Regions from separate parts of the Paenibacillus sp. LX16 genome, predicted to be linked through region 3. Evidence: a T-box and tRNA genes for the amino acid it is inferred to sense, from the RefSeq annotation. Region 3 holds a T-box; the other regions hold tRNA genes.

Region 1 (3,247 bases), 2.7 Mb from region 3:
ATCCTAAAATAAAACGTAAATGAGTTTCGGATCCAGTTTTCAGGGTGTAACCTTGAAGGTATGTACAAGTGACATACAACAAGCGCATGGCTATTCATTCACACGATAAGTGATGAACCGAATAACCGTACGGAAGAATTTGCATAGCAAATTCATGTTTGGTGGCGATAGCGGAGGGGTTCCACACGTACCCATCCCGAACACGACCGTTAAGCCCTCCAGCGCCGATGGTACTTGGACCGCAGGGTCCTGGGAGAGTAGGACGTCGCCAAGCGATATCCTTTAGAGGATGATAAAGATTTACATGTTAGGGCCTTTAGCTCAGCTGGTTAGAGCGCACCCCTGATAAGGGTGAGGTCGGTGGTTCGAGTCCACTAAGGCCCACCACTTCTAGAATAACAAAAAGATTGGGGCCATAGCTCAGCTGGGAGAGCGCCTGCCTTGCACGCAGGAGGTCAGCGGTTCGATCCCGCTTGGCTCCACCAATATTCCCTGATAGCTCAGTTGGTAGAGCACTCGACTGTTAATCGAGTTGTCACAGGTTCGAGTCCTGTTCGGGGAGCCATATTTTGAATATTTCTGACTTTTATATATTAAGGTGGCGGCGTAGCTCAGCTGGCTAGAGCGTACGGTTCATACCCGTGAGGTCGGGGGTTCGATCCCCTCTGCCGCTACTCGGAGAGATACCCAAGTGGCTATAAGGGGACCCTCTGCTAAGGGGTTAGACTGCGAAAGTGGTGCGAGGGTTCGAATCCCTCTCTCTCCGCCATCAATTTATTGAGACCAGGACTTATTTTGCAAGGCCCGTTGGTCAAGGGGTTAAGACACCTCCCTTTCACGGAGGTAACAGGGGTTCGAATCCCCTACGGGTCATAATATGGAGGCTTAGCTCAGCTGGGAGAGCATCTGCCTTACAAGCAGAGGGTCGGGGGTTCGATCCCCTCAGCCTCCACCATAAGAAAATTTGAGAAATGCTTTTTAATGTCGCGGGGTGGAGCAGTTCGGTAGCTCGTCGGGCTCATAACCCGAAGGTCGTAGGTTCAAATCCTGCCCCCGCAATTAATTTCCTATTGGAAATGCCTCTGGAACTGTGGTGTAGAGGCCTAACATGCCTGCCTGTCACGCAGGAGATCGCGGGTTCGAATCCCGTCAGTTCCGCCATTTTAACTCCATATATAATTGGCATATATAGTGCGGTTATATGATGTAGTAATAAAATAAAATATGGCTCGGTAGCTCAGTCGGTAGAGCAGAGGACTGAAAATCCTCGTGTCGGCGGTTCGATTCCGTCCCGAGCCACCTTTCAAGTGGGAAATGAGTAATGTGCCGGTGTAGCTCAACTGGTAGAGCAACTGACTTGTAATCAGTAGGTTGGGGGTTCAAGTCCTCTCGCCGGCACCATTTTGGAGGATTAGCGAAGTGGCCAAACGCATCAGACTGTAAATCTGCTCCCTTACGGGTTCGGTGGTTCGAATCCATCATCCTCCACCAGTCTTTTCATAATCATATGGCGGTCGTGGCGAAGTGGTTAACGCACCGGACTGTGACTCCGGCATTCGTGGGTTCAAGCCCCATCGGCCGCCCTTTATTCTTAATCTATTGGGGATTAGCCAAGCGGTAAGGCAACGGACTTTGACTCCGTCATGCATAGGTTCAAATCCTATATCCCCAGCCATTAAGAGCCATTAGCTCAGTTGGTAGAGCACCTGACTTTTAATCAGGGTGTCGAAGGTTCGAGTCCTTCATGGCTCACCATTTATAATTATTTTGCGGTCGTGGCGGAATTGGCAGACGCGCACGGTTCAGGTCCGTGTGGGCTAACCCCCCGTGGAGGTTCGAGTCCTCTCGACCGCACCATATTTTGCGGACGTGGCTCAGCGGTAGAGCATCGCCTTGCCAAGGCGAGGGTCGCGGGTTCGATTCCCGTCGTCCGCTCCATTATCCATACGGCGCCATAGCCAAGTGGTAAGGCAAAGCTCTGCAAAAGCTTCATCCCCAGTTCAAATCTGGGTGGCGCCTTGACTACTCATTATGGAATTTAATATGCGCCCTTAGCTCAGCTGGATAGAGCGTTTGACTACGAATCAAAAGGCCGGGAGTTCGAATCTCTCAGGGCGCGCCATTTCTTAAAAAAATGTATAATGTCGGGATGTAGCTCAGCTTGGTAGAGCACCTGGTTTGGGACCAGGGGGTCGCATGTTCAAATCGTGTCATCCCGATACTGTTTTGCGGGTGTAGTTCAATGGTAGAACTCCAGCCTTCCAAGCTGGTAGCGTGGGTTCGATTCCCATCACCCGCTTTTTGCTATAGCGGATTCTTGTTGCCTCAGTGGTGACACCTTATAAATAAAGAGAGCCTGTCTGGGGACAGAGCTCTCTCTTTTTTTTGTATTTATCCTCATGTAATCCACAATGTGTTGATTATCCATAATCTTCGGTATCGGTGTATATCGTTCTGATCATACAACTGGTATACACCGATAACCGATCTAGTGGACAGTTTTTACACGGGAATGGTCAGCTGGATGGAGGTTCCCTCATCTGGAGCAGAGCTCATGCTCATAAATCCCCCTACCCCTCTAGCTCGTTCTTCCATACTGAACAATCCAACTCCCTCTCCTTGGGAATTTCCAGAGAATCCAATGCCCTCATCCCGAATGGTCACTTGTATCATTTCATTTTGATCCTCAACGTCGACATATGCCTCCGCTACATCTGCGTATTTGGCTACATTCGTCAATGCCTCCTGTACAATCCGATAAATTGCTATTTCCTTACGAATATCAAGGCGTTTACGTAGAGTGCATTGAAAATGCACCTCAATCCCGTAATGAGAACAGAAGTTTTCGATATAGGTTCTTAAGGCTGGGACGACACCCAAATCATCCAGAACTGAGGGACGGAGTTCCCACGCTAGACCACGAACATCTTTGATGATGTCGGTCACCTGCGAACGAAGACTCTCCAGAGCTGCACTAGGTTGTTCGGCAAGTTGGCTATCTAATTGAATAATAAGTGAAAACAGGCTTTGTCCTATCCCGTCATGCAGCTCTCTTGAAAAACGTTTGCGTTCTTCTTCCTGTATTTGCATGACTTGCGTCATCATAGATTGGAGTTCTGCTTCTACTTTCTTCAGTTTAGTGACTTCATTGCGGATCGCTAAGTACTGATAGGGTTTACCTTCCTCGTCCATAAACGGAACGATCGTAGTATTCACCCAGTAGTAGCTGTTATCTTTAGCACGATTA
Region 2 (3,247 bases), 2.5 Mb from region 3:
TTCGCTGGGTATAATGATGAATTTACTCCAAGTTTACGAAAATTAGCTGAGGCAGCGAAAAGTGGAGGCGCTCCTGCGATCCTACAGATTTTCCATGCTGGCAATAAAGCCGTGCCTGGATTGGATGCAGTTAGTGCGAGTGCATTGCAACCCGAAGTTACTAATTTAGGTTCAACTTCAGAAACAAGAGAACTATCACATGAGGAGATCTTGTCGATTGTACGTGCTTTTGGAGACACAACAAGACGAGCAATTGAGGCCGGATTTGATGGCGTCGAAATCCATGGGGCTCATGGATTTTTAATTCAGAATTTTTGGTCGCCAGCGACAAATCAACGGACGGACCAATGGGGAGGATCACTTGAAAATCGCTTGCGTTTTCCATTGGCAATTATTAGAGAAATCAAAAATGTCATTGAAAAACATGCTACAAAACCTTTCATTTTAGGATTCCGATTCTCCCCTGAAGAATCCTCCAAAGTGGACGGATTACGTATGAAAGACACGTATGAATTAATTGATATTCTTGTTGAACAGGATTTAGATTATATACATGCTTCATTAGATAATGTGTCTTCAAAGCCAGTAGATAGTCAAGATGAAAAAACACGGCTTGAATTAATTCTTGAAAGAGCAAACGGTAAGGTACCTGTGATGGCTGCTGGTTCCATAATAACACCGGATGATGCTCTTAAAGCTATGGAATTAGGTTTGCCGCTCGTCGCCATTGGGCATGCGTTAATTATGGATCCTAACTGGGTTGAAAAGGTCGCAAATGGACGTGAAGCCGAGGTTGATTCTGAATTGATCGTTTCGAAACCCGACCAGCTTAATATTCCAGAAAAACTTTGGAATGTAATTCAAGCAATGCCAGGTTGGTTTAATATTAGTAAATAGAGAGTAGTCCTAAAGGCTACTCAGATTGACGAGAAACCCAAGTCTTTTATGAGACTTCGGGTTTCTTTTGCTGATTCTAAGGTGCTCCGTCCATCCGTAGTTCGGTAGGGCAATTCTTGCTGTTGCGGACACACATACTGCGTATGTTTCGATCTTGAAGGCCTTTGCAAATAGGGGGCGTTAAATAACCTGAATCTAAGACTACCGCTCCAGAATATTGTACGTTAACCTGCCCGTTAGTTTAATAAAAAGAGCAGACTTGAAGCGCCTGCTCAACATTGTGTGTTTAACTATCGTGGTCACCAGATCCAGTTGCTTCTCTCGCCGATACCAGAGTTAGGTTGCGGGGTGCTGGAGGCGGGGCAATTTCTGATGAGGTTTTCTGTCTGCATGCTGATATTGCCTTGGGGTTTCTACTGGCTGTCATATCGATAGAAATAGTTTAAAAGTAAAAAAGGAGAGATGGCATAAAAATAAGCCATCTCTCCTTTTTCATCTATATAAAGCGGTTAATGGGAATCGAACCCACGCTACCAGCTTGGAAGGCTGAGTTCTACCACTGAGCTACTTCCCGAAAAAGATGCCGGTGAGAGGACTCGAACCTCCACGGTTTCCCTCACGATTTTGAGTCGCGCGCGTCTGCCAATTCCGCCACACCGGCTTATGAAGTTAATGGCGTCCCCTGAGAGATTCGAACTCCCGACCTTTTGATTCGTAGTCAAACGCTCTATCCAGCTGAGCTAAGGGGACTAATAAATGGAGCGGACGACGGGAATCGAACCCGCGACCCTCGCCTTGGCAAGGCGATGCTCTACCGCTGAGCCACGTCCGCAAATACAAGATGCGCGTGGAGGGACTTGAACCCCCACGTCAAAGACGCTAGATCCTAAGTCTAGTGCGTCTGCCAATTCCGCCACACGCGCATACAATGATAATGGTGAGCCATGAAGGACTCGAACCTTCGACACCCTGATTAAAAGTCAGGTGCTCTACCAACTGAGCTAATGGCTCGTAAAACTGGTGGAGGATGATGGATTCGAACCACCGAACCCGTAAGGGAGCAGATTTACAGTCTGATGCGTTTGGCCACTTCGCTAATCCTCCAAAATGGTGCCGGCGAGAGGACTTGAACCCCCAACCTACTGATTACAAGTCAGTTGCTCTACCAGTTGAGCTACACCGGCATATTAAGTTAAATGGCGGAACCGACGGGATTCGAACCCGCGATCTCCTGCGTGACAGGCAGGCATGTTGGGCCTCTACACCACGGTTCCAGAGGAAACTTTCTTAGATGAAGTAATTGCGGGGGCAGGATTTGAACCTGCGACCTTCGGGTTATGAGCCCGACGAGCTACCGAACTGCTCCACCCCGCGACATAAAATATGGTGGAGGCTGAGGGGATCGAACCCCCGACCCTCTGCTTGTAAGGCAGATGCTCTCCCAGCTGAGCTAAGCCTCCGAATTACTATGACCCGTAGGGGATTCGAACCCCTGTTACCTCCGTGAAAGGGAGGTGTCTTAACCCCTTGACCAACGGGCCATATATCTATTATTAAGAGCTGGCGGAGAGAGAGGGATTCGAACCCTCGAGACGCTTTTGGCGCCTACACGATTTCCAATCGTGCTCCTTCGGCCAACTCGGACACCTCTCCACATGGCTCCCCGAACAGGACTCGAACCTGTGACAACTCGATTAACAGTCGAGTGCTCTACCAACTGAGCTATCAGGGAATATTGGTGGAGCCAAGGGGGATCGAACCCCTGACCTCCTGCGTGCAAGGCAGGCGCTCTCCCAGCTGAGCTATAGCCCCATCTAAAAATTCAATTTTGTATGTATAATCAATAGCATGATAGGCGAAAAAAAATCCCCATTATGGGGTTGCTTGGCGACGTCCTACTCTCCCAGGACCCTGCGGTCCAAGTACCATCGGCGCTGGAGGGCTTAACGGTCGTGTTCGGGATGGGTACGTGTGGAACCCCTCCGCTATCGCCACCAAACATGAATTTGCTGAGCAAATTCTTCCGTACGGTTATTCGGTTCATCACTTATCGTGTGAATGAATAGCCATGCGCTTGTTGTATGTATTTCTACATACCTTCAAGGTTACACCCTGAAAACTGGATCCGAAACTCATTTGCGTTTTATTTTAGGATAAGCCCTCGACCGATTAGTATTGGTCAGCTCCATGCATTACTGCACTTCCACCCCCAACCTATCTACCTCGTCGTCTTCAAGGGGTCTTACTAATTGGGAAATCTCATCTTGAGGGGGGCTTCACGCTTAGATGCTTTCAGCGCTTATCCCTTCCGTACATAGCTACCCAGCGGTGCTCCTGGCGGAACAACTGG
Region 3 (3,247 bases):
GGGCATCATCCACGATACTGCCAGGCTGTACAAGACCGCTGTCCAATGCAGGGAGATAGGCAGCAATCGGCTTCATTGCTGAGCCCGGCTGACGTACCATCTGGGTGGCATAATTCATTTGCTCCTTTTGGAAGTCTCGACCTTCCATCATTCCAAGAATGGCGCCTGTTTTATGCTGAATCAGAATAGCCGCTGCTTGTTCGTCCCCCTTGGTTTTACTAGTGGCAGAGAAGTTGTCTTTATTTTCTGCAATTTGACGCATAGATTTGTATACGCTCTTATCAATGGTGGTGTACACCATATAACCGCCTGTGCGAAGCTGCTGTTCGGCTTCTTTGAGTAAATCGTTATCATCCTTGGTCTTGGTATCTGCACTGGCATTAGCTGCTTGACCCGGATTGGTGACAGACATGAGTGCCTGCGCAGCTTGTCGTTCTGTTTCCATCATAAGGTATGGATAGGTGTTATAAGCTTTAACAGTGCGTGGGGCGAGAGATTTTTTGATATCAAAAGCCATCGCTTCATCATACTGTGCTTTATTGATTTTGTTCTCCTCCAGCATTCGACTGAGTACCAGGTGCTGGCGGTTGATAGCTCTTTTAAAGCCAGCTTCATTAAACTCACCCTTACCGTTGAAAGCAGAATAAGAAGAAGGAAGCTGTGGCAAACCTGCTAGATAGGCAGCCTGGGCTATATTAAGCTCGTTCAGATCATTCTCATTAAAGATACCTTTGGCCGCTGCTTTAATGCCAAAGACGTTATAACCGCTTGAACCGTTACCAAAAGGTACTTTATTGAGATAGGCCGTAATAATTTGTTGCTTGCTTAGGAAGCGCTCAAGGCGCAGAGACAGCAAAATCTCTTTGACCTTGCGGTCATCCGTGCGATCGAGATTTAGAAAGACACGACGCGCAAGTTGCTGGGTGAGGGTACTACCCCCGGTTTGTACGGATTCATGCAGCGCCTTTTGCTTCACAGCACGCAGCGTTCCCGACAGATCGACACCTTTATGCTCGTAAAAATGATTATCTTCAATGGCAATGACTGCGTCAATGACGAGTTGTGGAATCTCCTTAAACGTGACAGGTCTTCGATCTTCTTCTGTCCGAAGTTGTCCGATGGGAGAGCCATCATTGAAATAAGCGAAGCCTGTGATTGCATTCTTATCTACTTCCTGTAAGATCATGGATCTGGAACGCACGGGTTCGCTTTTTACAATAGAAGCAACATAGCCGGCGGCGGCTCCTCCTGCAAATAGTGCCCCCATAAAACCGATGATGACGACCCACTTTATGACACGGCCGAGCCTTCGCATGGTTGTCCGCAAGCGGGAAGGCTTTGGCTCTGATACATTGTTTTTTTCTTCAACCATTAAGTCTTCCTCCTTTATAACAGCCATTATTATAGCATAAAATTACAAAATGAACCCATATGCTAAAAAGCCTGTCTTTTGGTGTCGTTGACTACATAAAAGCAGTGTGTTATAAATAGGTCAAAGTAAATATCGTGAAAAGCAGAGAAAGACTTCAGTAGAAGGCGGATTCACGTTGTACAGAGAGCCGATGGGTGGTGTGAATCGGTAGCGTCCCTCCTTTGAATTACCGTCTGGAGCTGTCTGGATGAATGGAAAGCATTTGCAGGTTTGCGAAGCTATCATAGTAATCCAGTACCGGGTGTAGGCCCGTTATAGGAAATGAAGTGAAAGAAATGTATGTCTTTGACATGCGTTTCTTTAATTAGGGTGGTAACGCGAGCAGCTCCTTCTCGTCCCTTGGGATGAAAGGGGCTTTTTGGTTTGTCTAATATGTAATATTTTGGATGAAAAATAGGAGGTATACAGGATGAAGTGGGAAGAATTGAAGCCGGAGCAACAGGTAGAGGTCGAACGACAGCTAGAGGTGATACGTCGTGGAGTAGCGGAAATTGTACCTGAGGATGAGCTGAAGCGTAAGGTTATTAAATCGGTTGTTAGCGGCGAGCCACTCAAAATTAAGCTGGGTCTAGATCCGTCTGCGCCCGACATTCACATCGGACATACGGTTGTTATGCACAAACTGCGCCAGTTCCAGGAATTAGGGCACCAAGTGCAACTGATTATCGGAGATTTTACAGGCAGAATTGGTGATCCGACAGGTAAATCGGAGACTCGCAAGCAACTGACTGAGGAAGATGTGCAGCGTAATGCACAAACGTACAAGGAACAAATTTTTAAGATTCTCGATCCTGAAAAAACAAAGGTATACTACAATTCCGAATGGTTAGGACCGATGTCTTTTGCGGATGTGGTAACCCTGTCTGCCAAAGTAACGGTTGCCCGTATGTTGGAGCGGGATGATTTTACAAAAAGGTACCAAAACGGCTTGCCGATCAGCATCCATGAGTTCTTTTACCCGCTGATGCAGGGCATGGACTCTGTGGCTCTCCAAAGCGATATAGAATTGGGAGGGACAGATCAAAAGTTTAATCTACTGATGGGCAGAACCCTGCAAAAGGAATACGGAGTAGAGCCGCAGGCAACTATTACATTGCCACTGCTTGAGGGGCTTGACGGCGTTCAGAAGATGAGCAAAAGTTTGGGGAACTATATTGGTGTGGATGAGGAGCCAAACGAAATTTACGGTAAATCGATGTCCGTTCCTGACGAGCTGATGCTGAAATATTTTGAGCTTGCAACGGATATTACCAATGAAGAGCTGGCAGAGCTGGCGAAAGGTGTTAAGGAGGGTTCAGTGCATCCACGTGATGCCAAGATGAAACTGGCCGGAACATTAGTCCGCATGTACCACGGTGAAGAGGCGGCGGAAGCGGCCAAGCAGCATTTTGTGACCGTATTCCAACAACGCGCGCTTCCTGATGATATTGAAGAATTCACCTTGACAGCAGATCAGCTAGAAGAAGGCGGCATTCGTGTGATCCAGTTGCTGACTCATCTAGGCTTTGCAGCATCTAACGGTGAGGCCAAGCGTAGTATTCAGCAGGGTTCGGTTAAAATTAATGAAGAGAAGTGGACCGATGTGAACGAAGCATACAAGCCGCAAGAAGGCGACATTGTACAGGTAGGTAAACGGAAATTTGCTAAAATCAAGCTTGGATAATGAAAATATATTCAAAAGCAGCGCTAAGATTGTATCGATCTCAGCGTTGCTTTTTTATTTCTGCAAAGTGAAAAGTCATGGTAAACTTAGCACAAATAATCAAATATGTAGGTAAAGAGTTATACATAATGAAAACGTGGGTTGCACAATTT

What was found. A T-box is a leader RNA that pairs with one kind of tRNA and senses whether it is charged. The one in region 3 lies ahead of tyrS (tyrosine--tRNA ligase), so its partner is inferred to be a tRNA-Tyr.
Region 1: it encodes a tRNA-Tyr, which carries the amino acid that the T-box ahead of tyrS (tyrosine--tRNA ligase) is inferred to sense. The anticodon was not compared.
Region 2: it encodes a tRNA-Tyr, which carries the amino acid that the T-box ahead of tyrS (tyrosine--tRNA ligase) is inferred to sense. The anticodon was not compared.

Annotation. Positions count from the first base shown of each region.
Region 1 covers NZ_CP141152.1:412,718-415,964, forward strand. Annotated here, with positions in the region: rRNA gene T3H97_RS01760 (23S ribosomal RNA) at 1-6, shown strand, start outside; rRNA gene rrf (5S ribosomal RNA) at 158-274, shown strand; tRNA gene T3H97_RS01770 (tRNA-Ile) at 311-387, shown strand; tRNA gene T3H97_RS01775 (tRNA-Ala) at 410-485, shown strand; tRNA gene T3H97_RS01780 (tRNA-Asn) at 490-565, shown strand; tRNA gene T3H97_RS01785 (tRNA-Met) at 601-674, shown strand; tRNA gene T3H97_RS01790 (tRNA-Ser) at 678-769, shown strand; tRNA gene T3H97_RS01795 (tRNA-Glu) at 802-873, shown strand; tRNA gene T3H97_RS01800 (tRNA-Val) at 880-955, shown strand; tRNA gene T3H97_RS01805 (tRNA-Met) at 986-1,059, shown strand; tRNA gene T3H97_RS01810 (tRNA-Asp) at 1,085-1,161, shown strand; tRNA gene T3H97_RS01815 (tRNA-Phe) at 1,227-1,299, shown strand; tRNA gene T3H97_RS01820 (tRNA-Thr) at 1,326-1,401, shown strand; tRNA gene T3H97_RS01825 (tRNA-Tyr) at 1,406-1,491, shown strand; tRNA gene T3H97_RS01830 (tRNA-His) at 1,511-1,583, shown strand; tRNA gene T3H97_RS01835 (tRNA-Gln) at 1,601-1,675, shown strand; tRNA gene T3H97_RS01840 (tRNA-Lys) at 1,680-1,755, shown strand; tRNA gene T3H97_RS01845 (tRNA-Leu) at 1,770-1,857, shown strand; tRNA gene T3H97_RS01850 (tRNA-Gly) at 1,864-1,938, shown strand; tRNA gene T3H97_RS01855 (tRNA-Cys) at 1,949-2,019, shown strand; tRNA gene T3H97_RS01860 (tRNA-Arg) at 2,046-2,122, shown strand; tRNA gene T3H97_RS01865 (tRNA-Pro) at 2,146-2,219, shown strand; tRNA gene T3H97_RS01870 (tRNA-Gly) at 2,229-2,299, shown strand; gene T3H97_RS01875 (PAS domain-containing sensor histidine kinase) at 2,503-3,247, opposite strand, start outside.
Region 2 covers NZ_CP141152.1:1,089,438-1,092,684, reverse strand. Annotated here, with positions in the region: gene T3H97_RS04995 (NADH-dependent flavin oxidoreductase) at 1-897, shown strand, start outside; tRNA gene T3H97_RS04990 (tRNA-Leu) at 1,479-1,558, opposite strand; tRNA gene T3H97_RS04985 (tRNA-Arg) at 1,571-1,647, opposite strand; tRNA gene T3H97_RS04980 (tRNA-Gly) at 1,655-1,729, opposite strand; tRNA gene T3H97_RS04975 (tRNA-Leu) at 1,740-1,820, opposite strand; tRNA gene T3H97_RS04970 (tRNA-Lys) at 1,833-1,908, opposite strand; tRNA gene T3H97_RS04965 (tRNA-Tyr) at 1,916-2,001, opposite strand; tRNA gene T3H97_RS04960 (tRNA-Thr) at 2,006-2,081, opposite strand; tRNA gene T3H97_RS04955 (tRNA-Asp) at 2,095-2,171, opposite strand; tRNA gene T3H97_RS04950 (tRNA-Met) at 2,198-2,271, opposite strand; tRNA gene T3H97_RS04945 (tRNA-Val) at 2,282-2,357, opposite strand; tRNA gene T3H97_RS04940 (tRNA-Glu) at 2,367-2,438, opposite strand; tRNA gene T3H97_RS04935 (tRNA-Ser) at 2,459-2,550, opposite strand; tRNA gene T3H97_RS04930 (tRNA-Asn) at 2,554-2,629, opposite strand; tRNA gene T3H97_RS04925 (tRNA-Ala) at 2,634-2,709, opposite strand; rRNA gene rrf (5S ribosomal RNA) at 2,780-2,896, opposite strand; rRNA gene T3H97_RS04915 (23S ribosomal RNA) at 3,047-3,247, opposite strand, start outside.
Region 3 covers NZ_CP141152.1:3,605,821-3,609,067, reverse strand. Annotated here, with positions in the region: gene T3H97_RS15930 (transglycosylase domain-containing protein) at 1-1,372, opposite strand, end outside; T-box leader at 1,508-1,775, shown strand; gene tyrS (tyrosine--tRNA ligase) at 1,842-3,095, shown strand.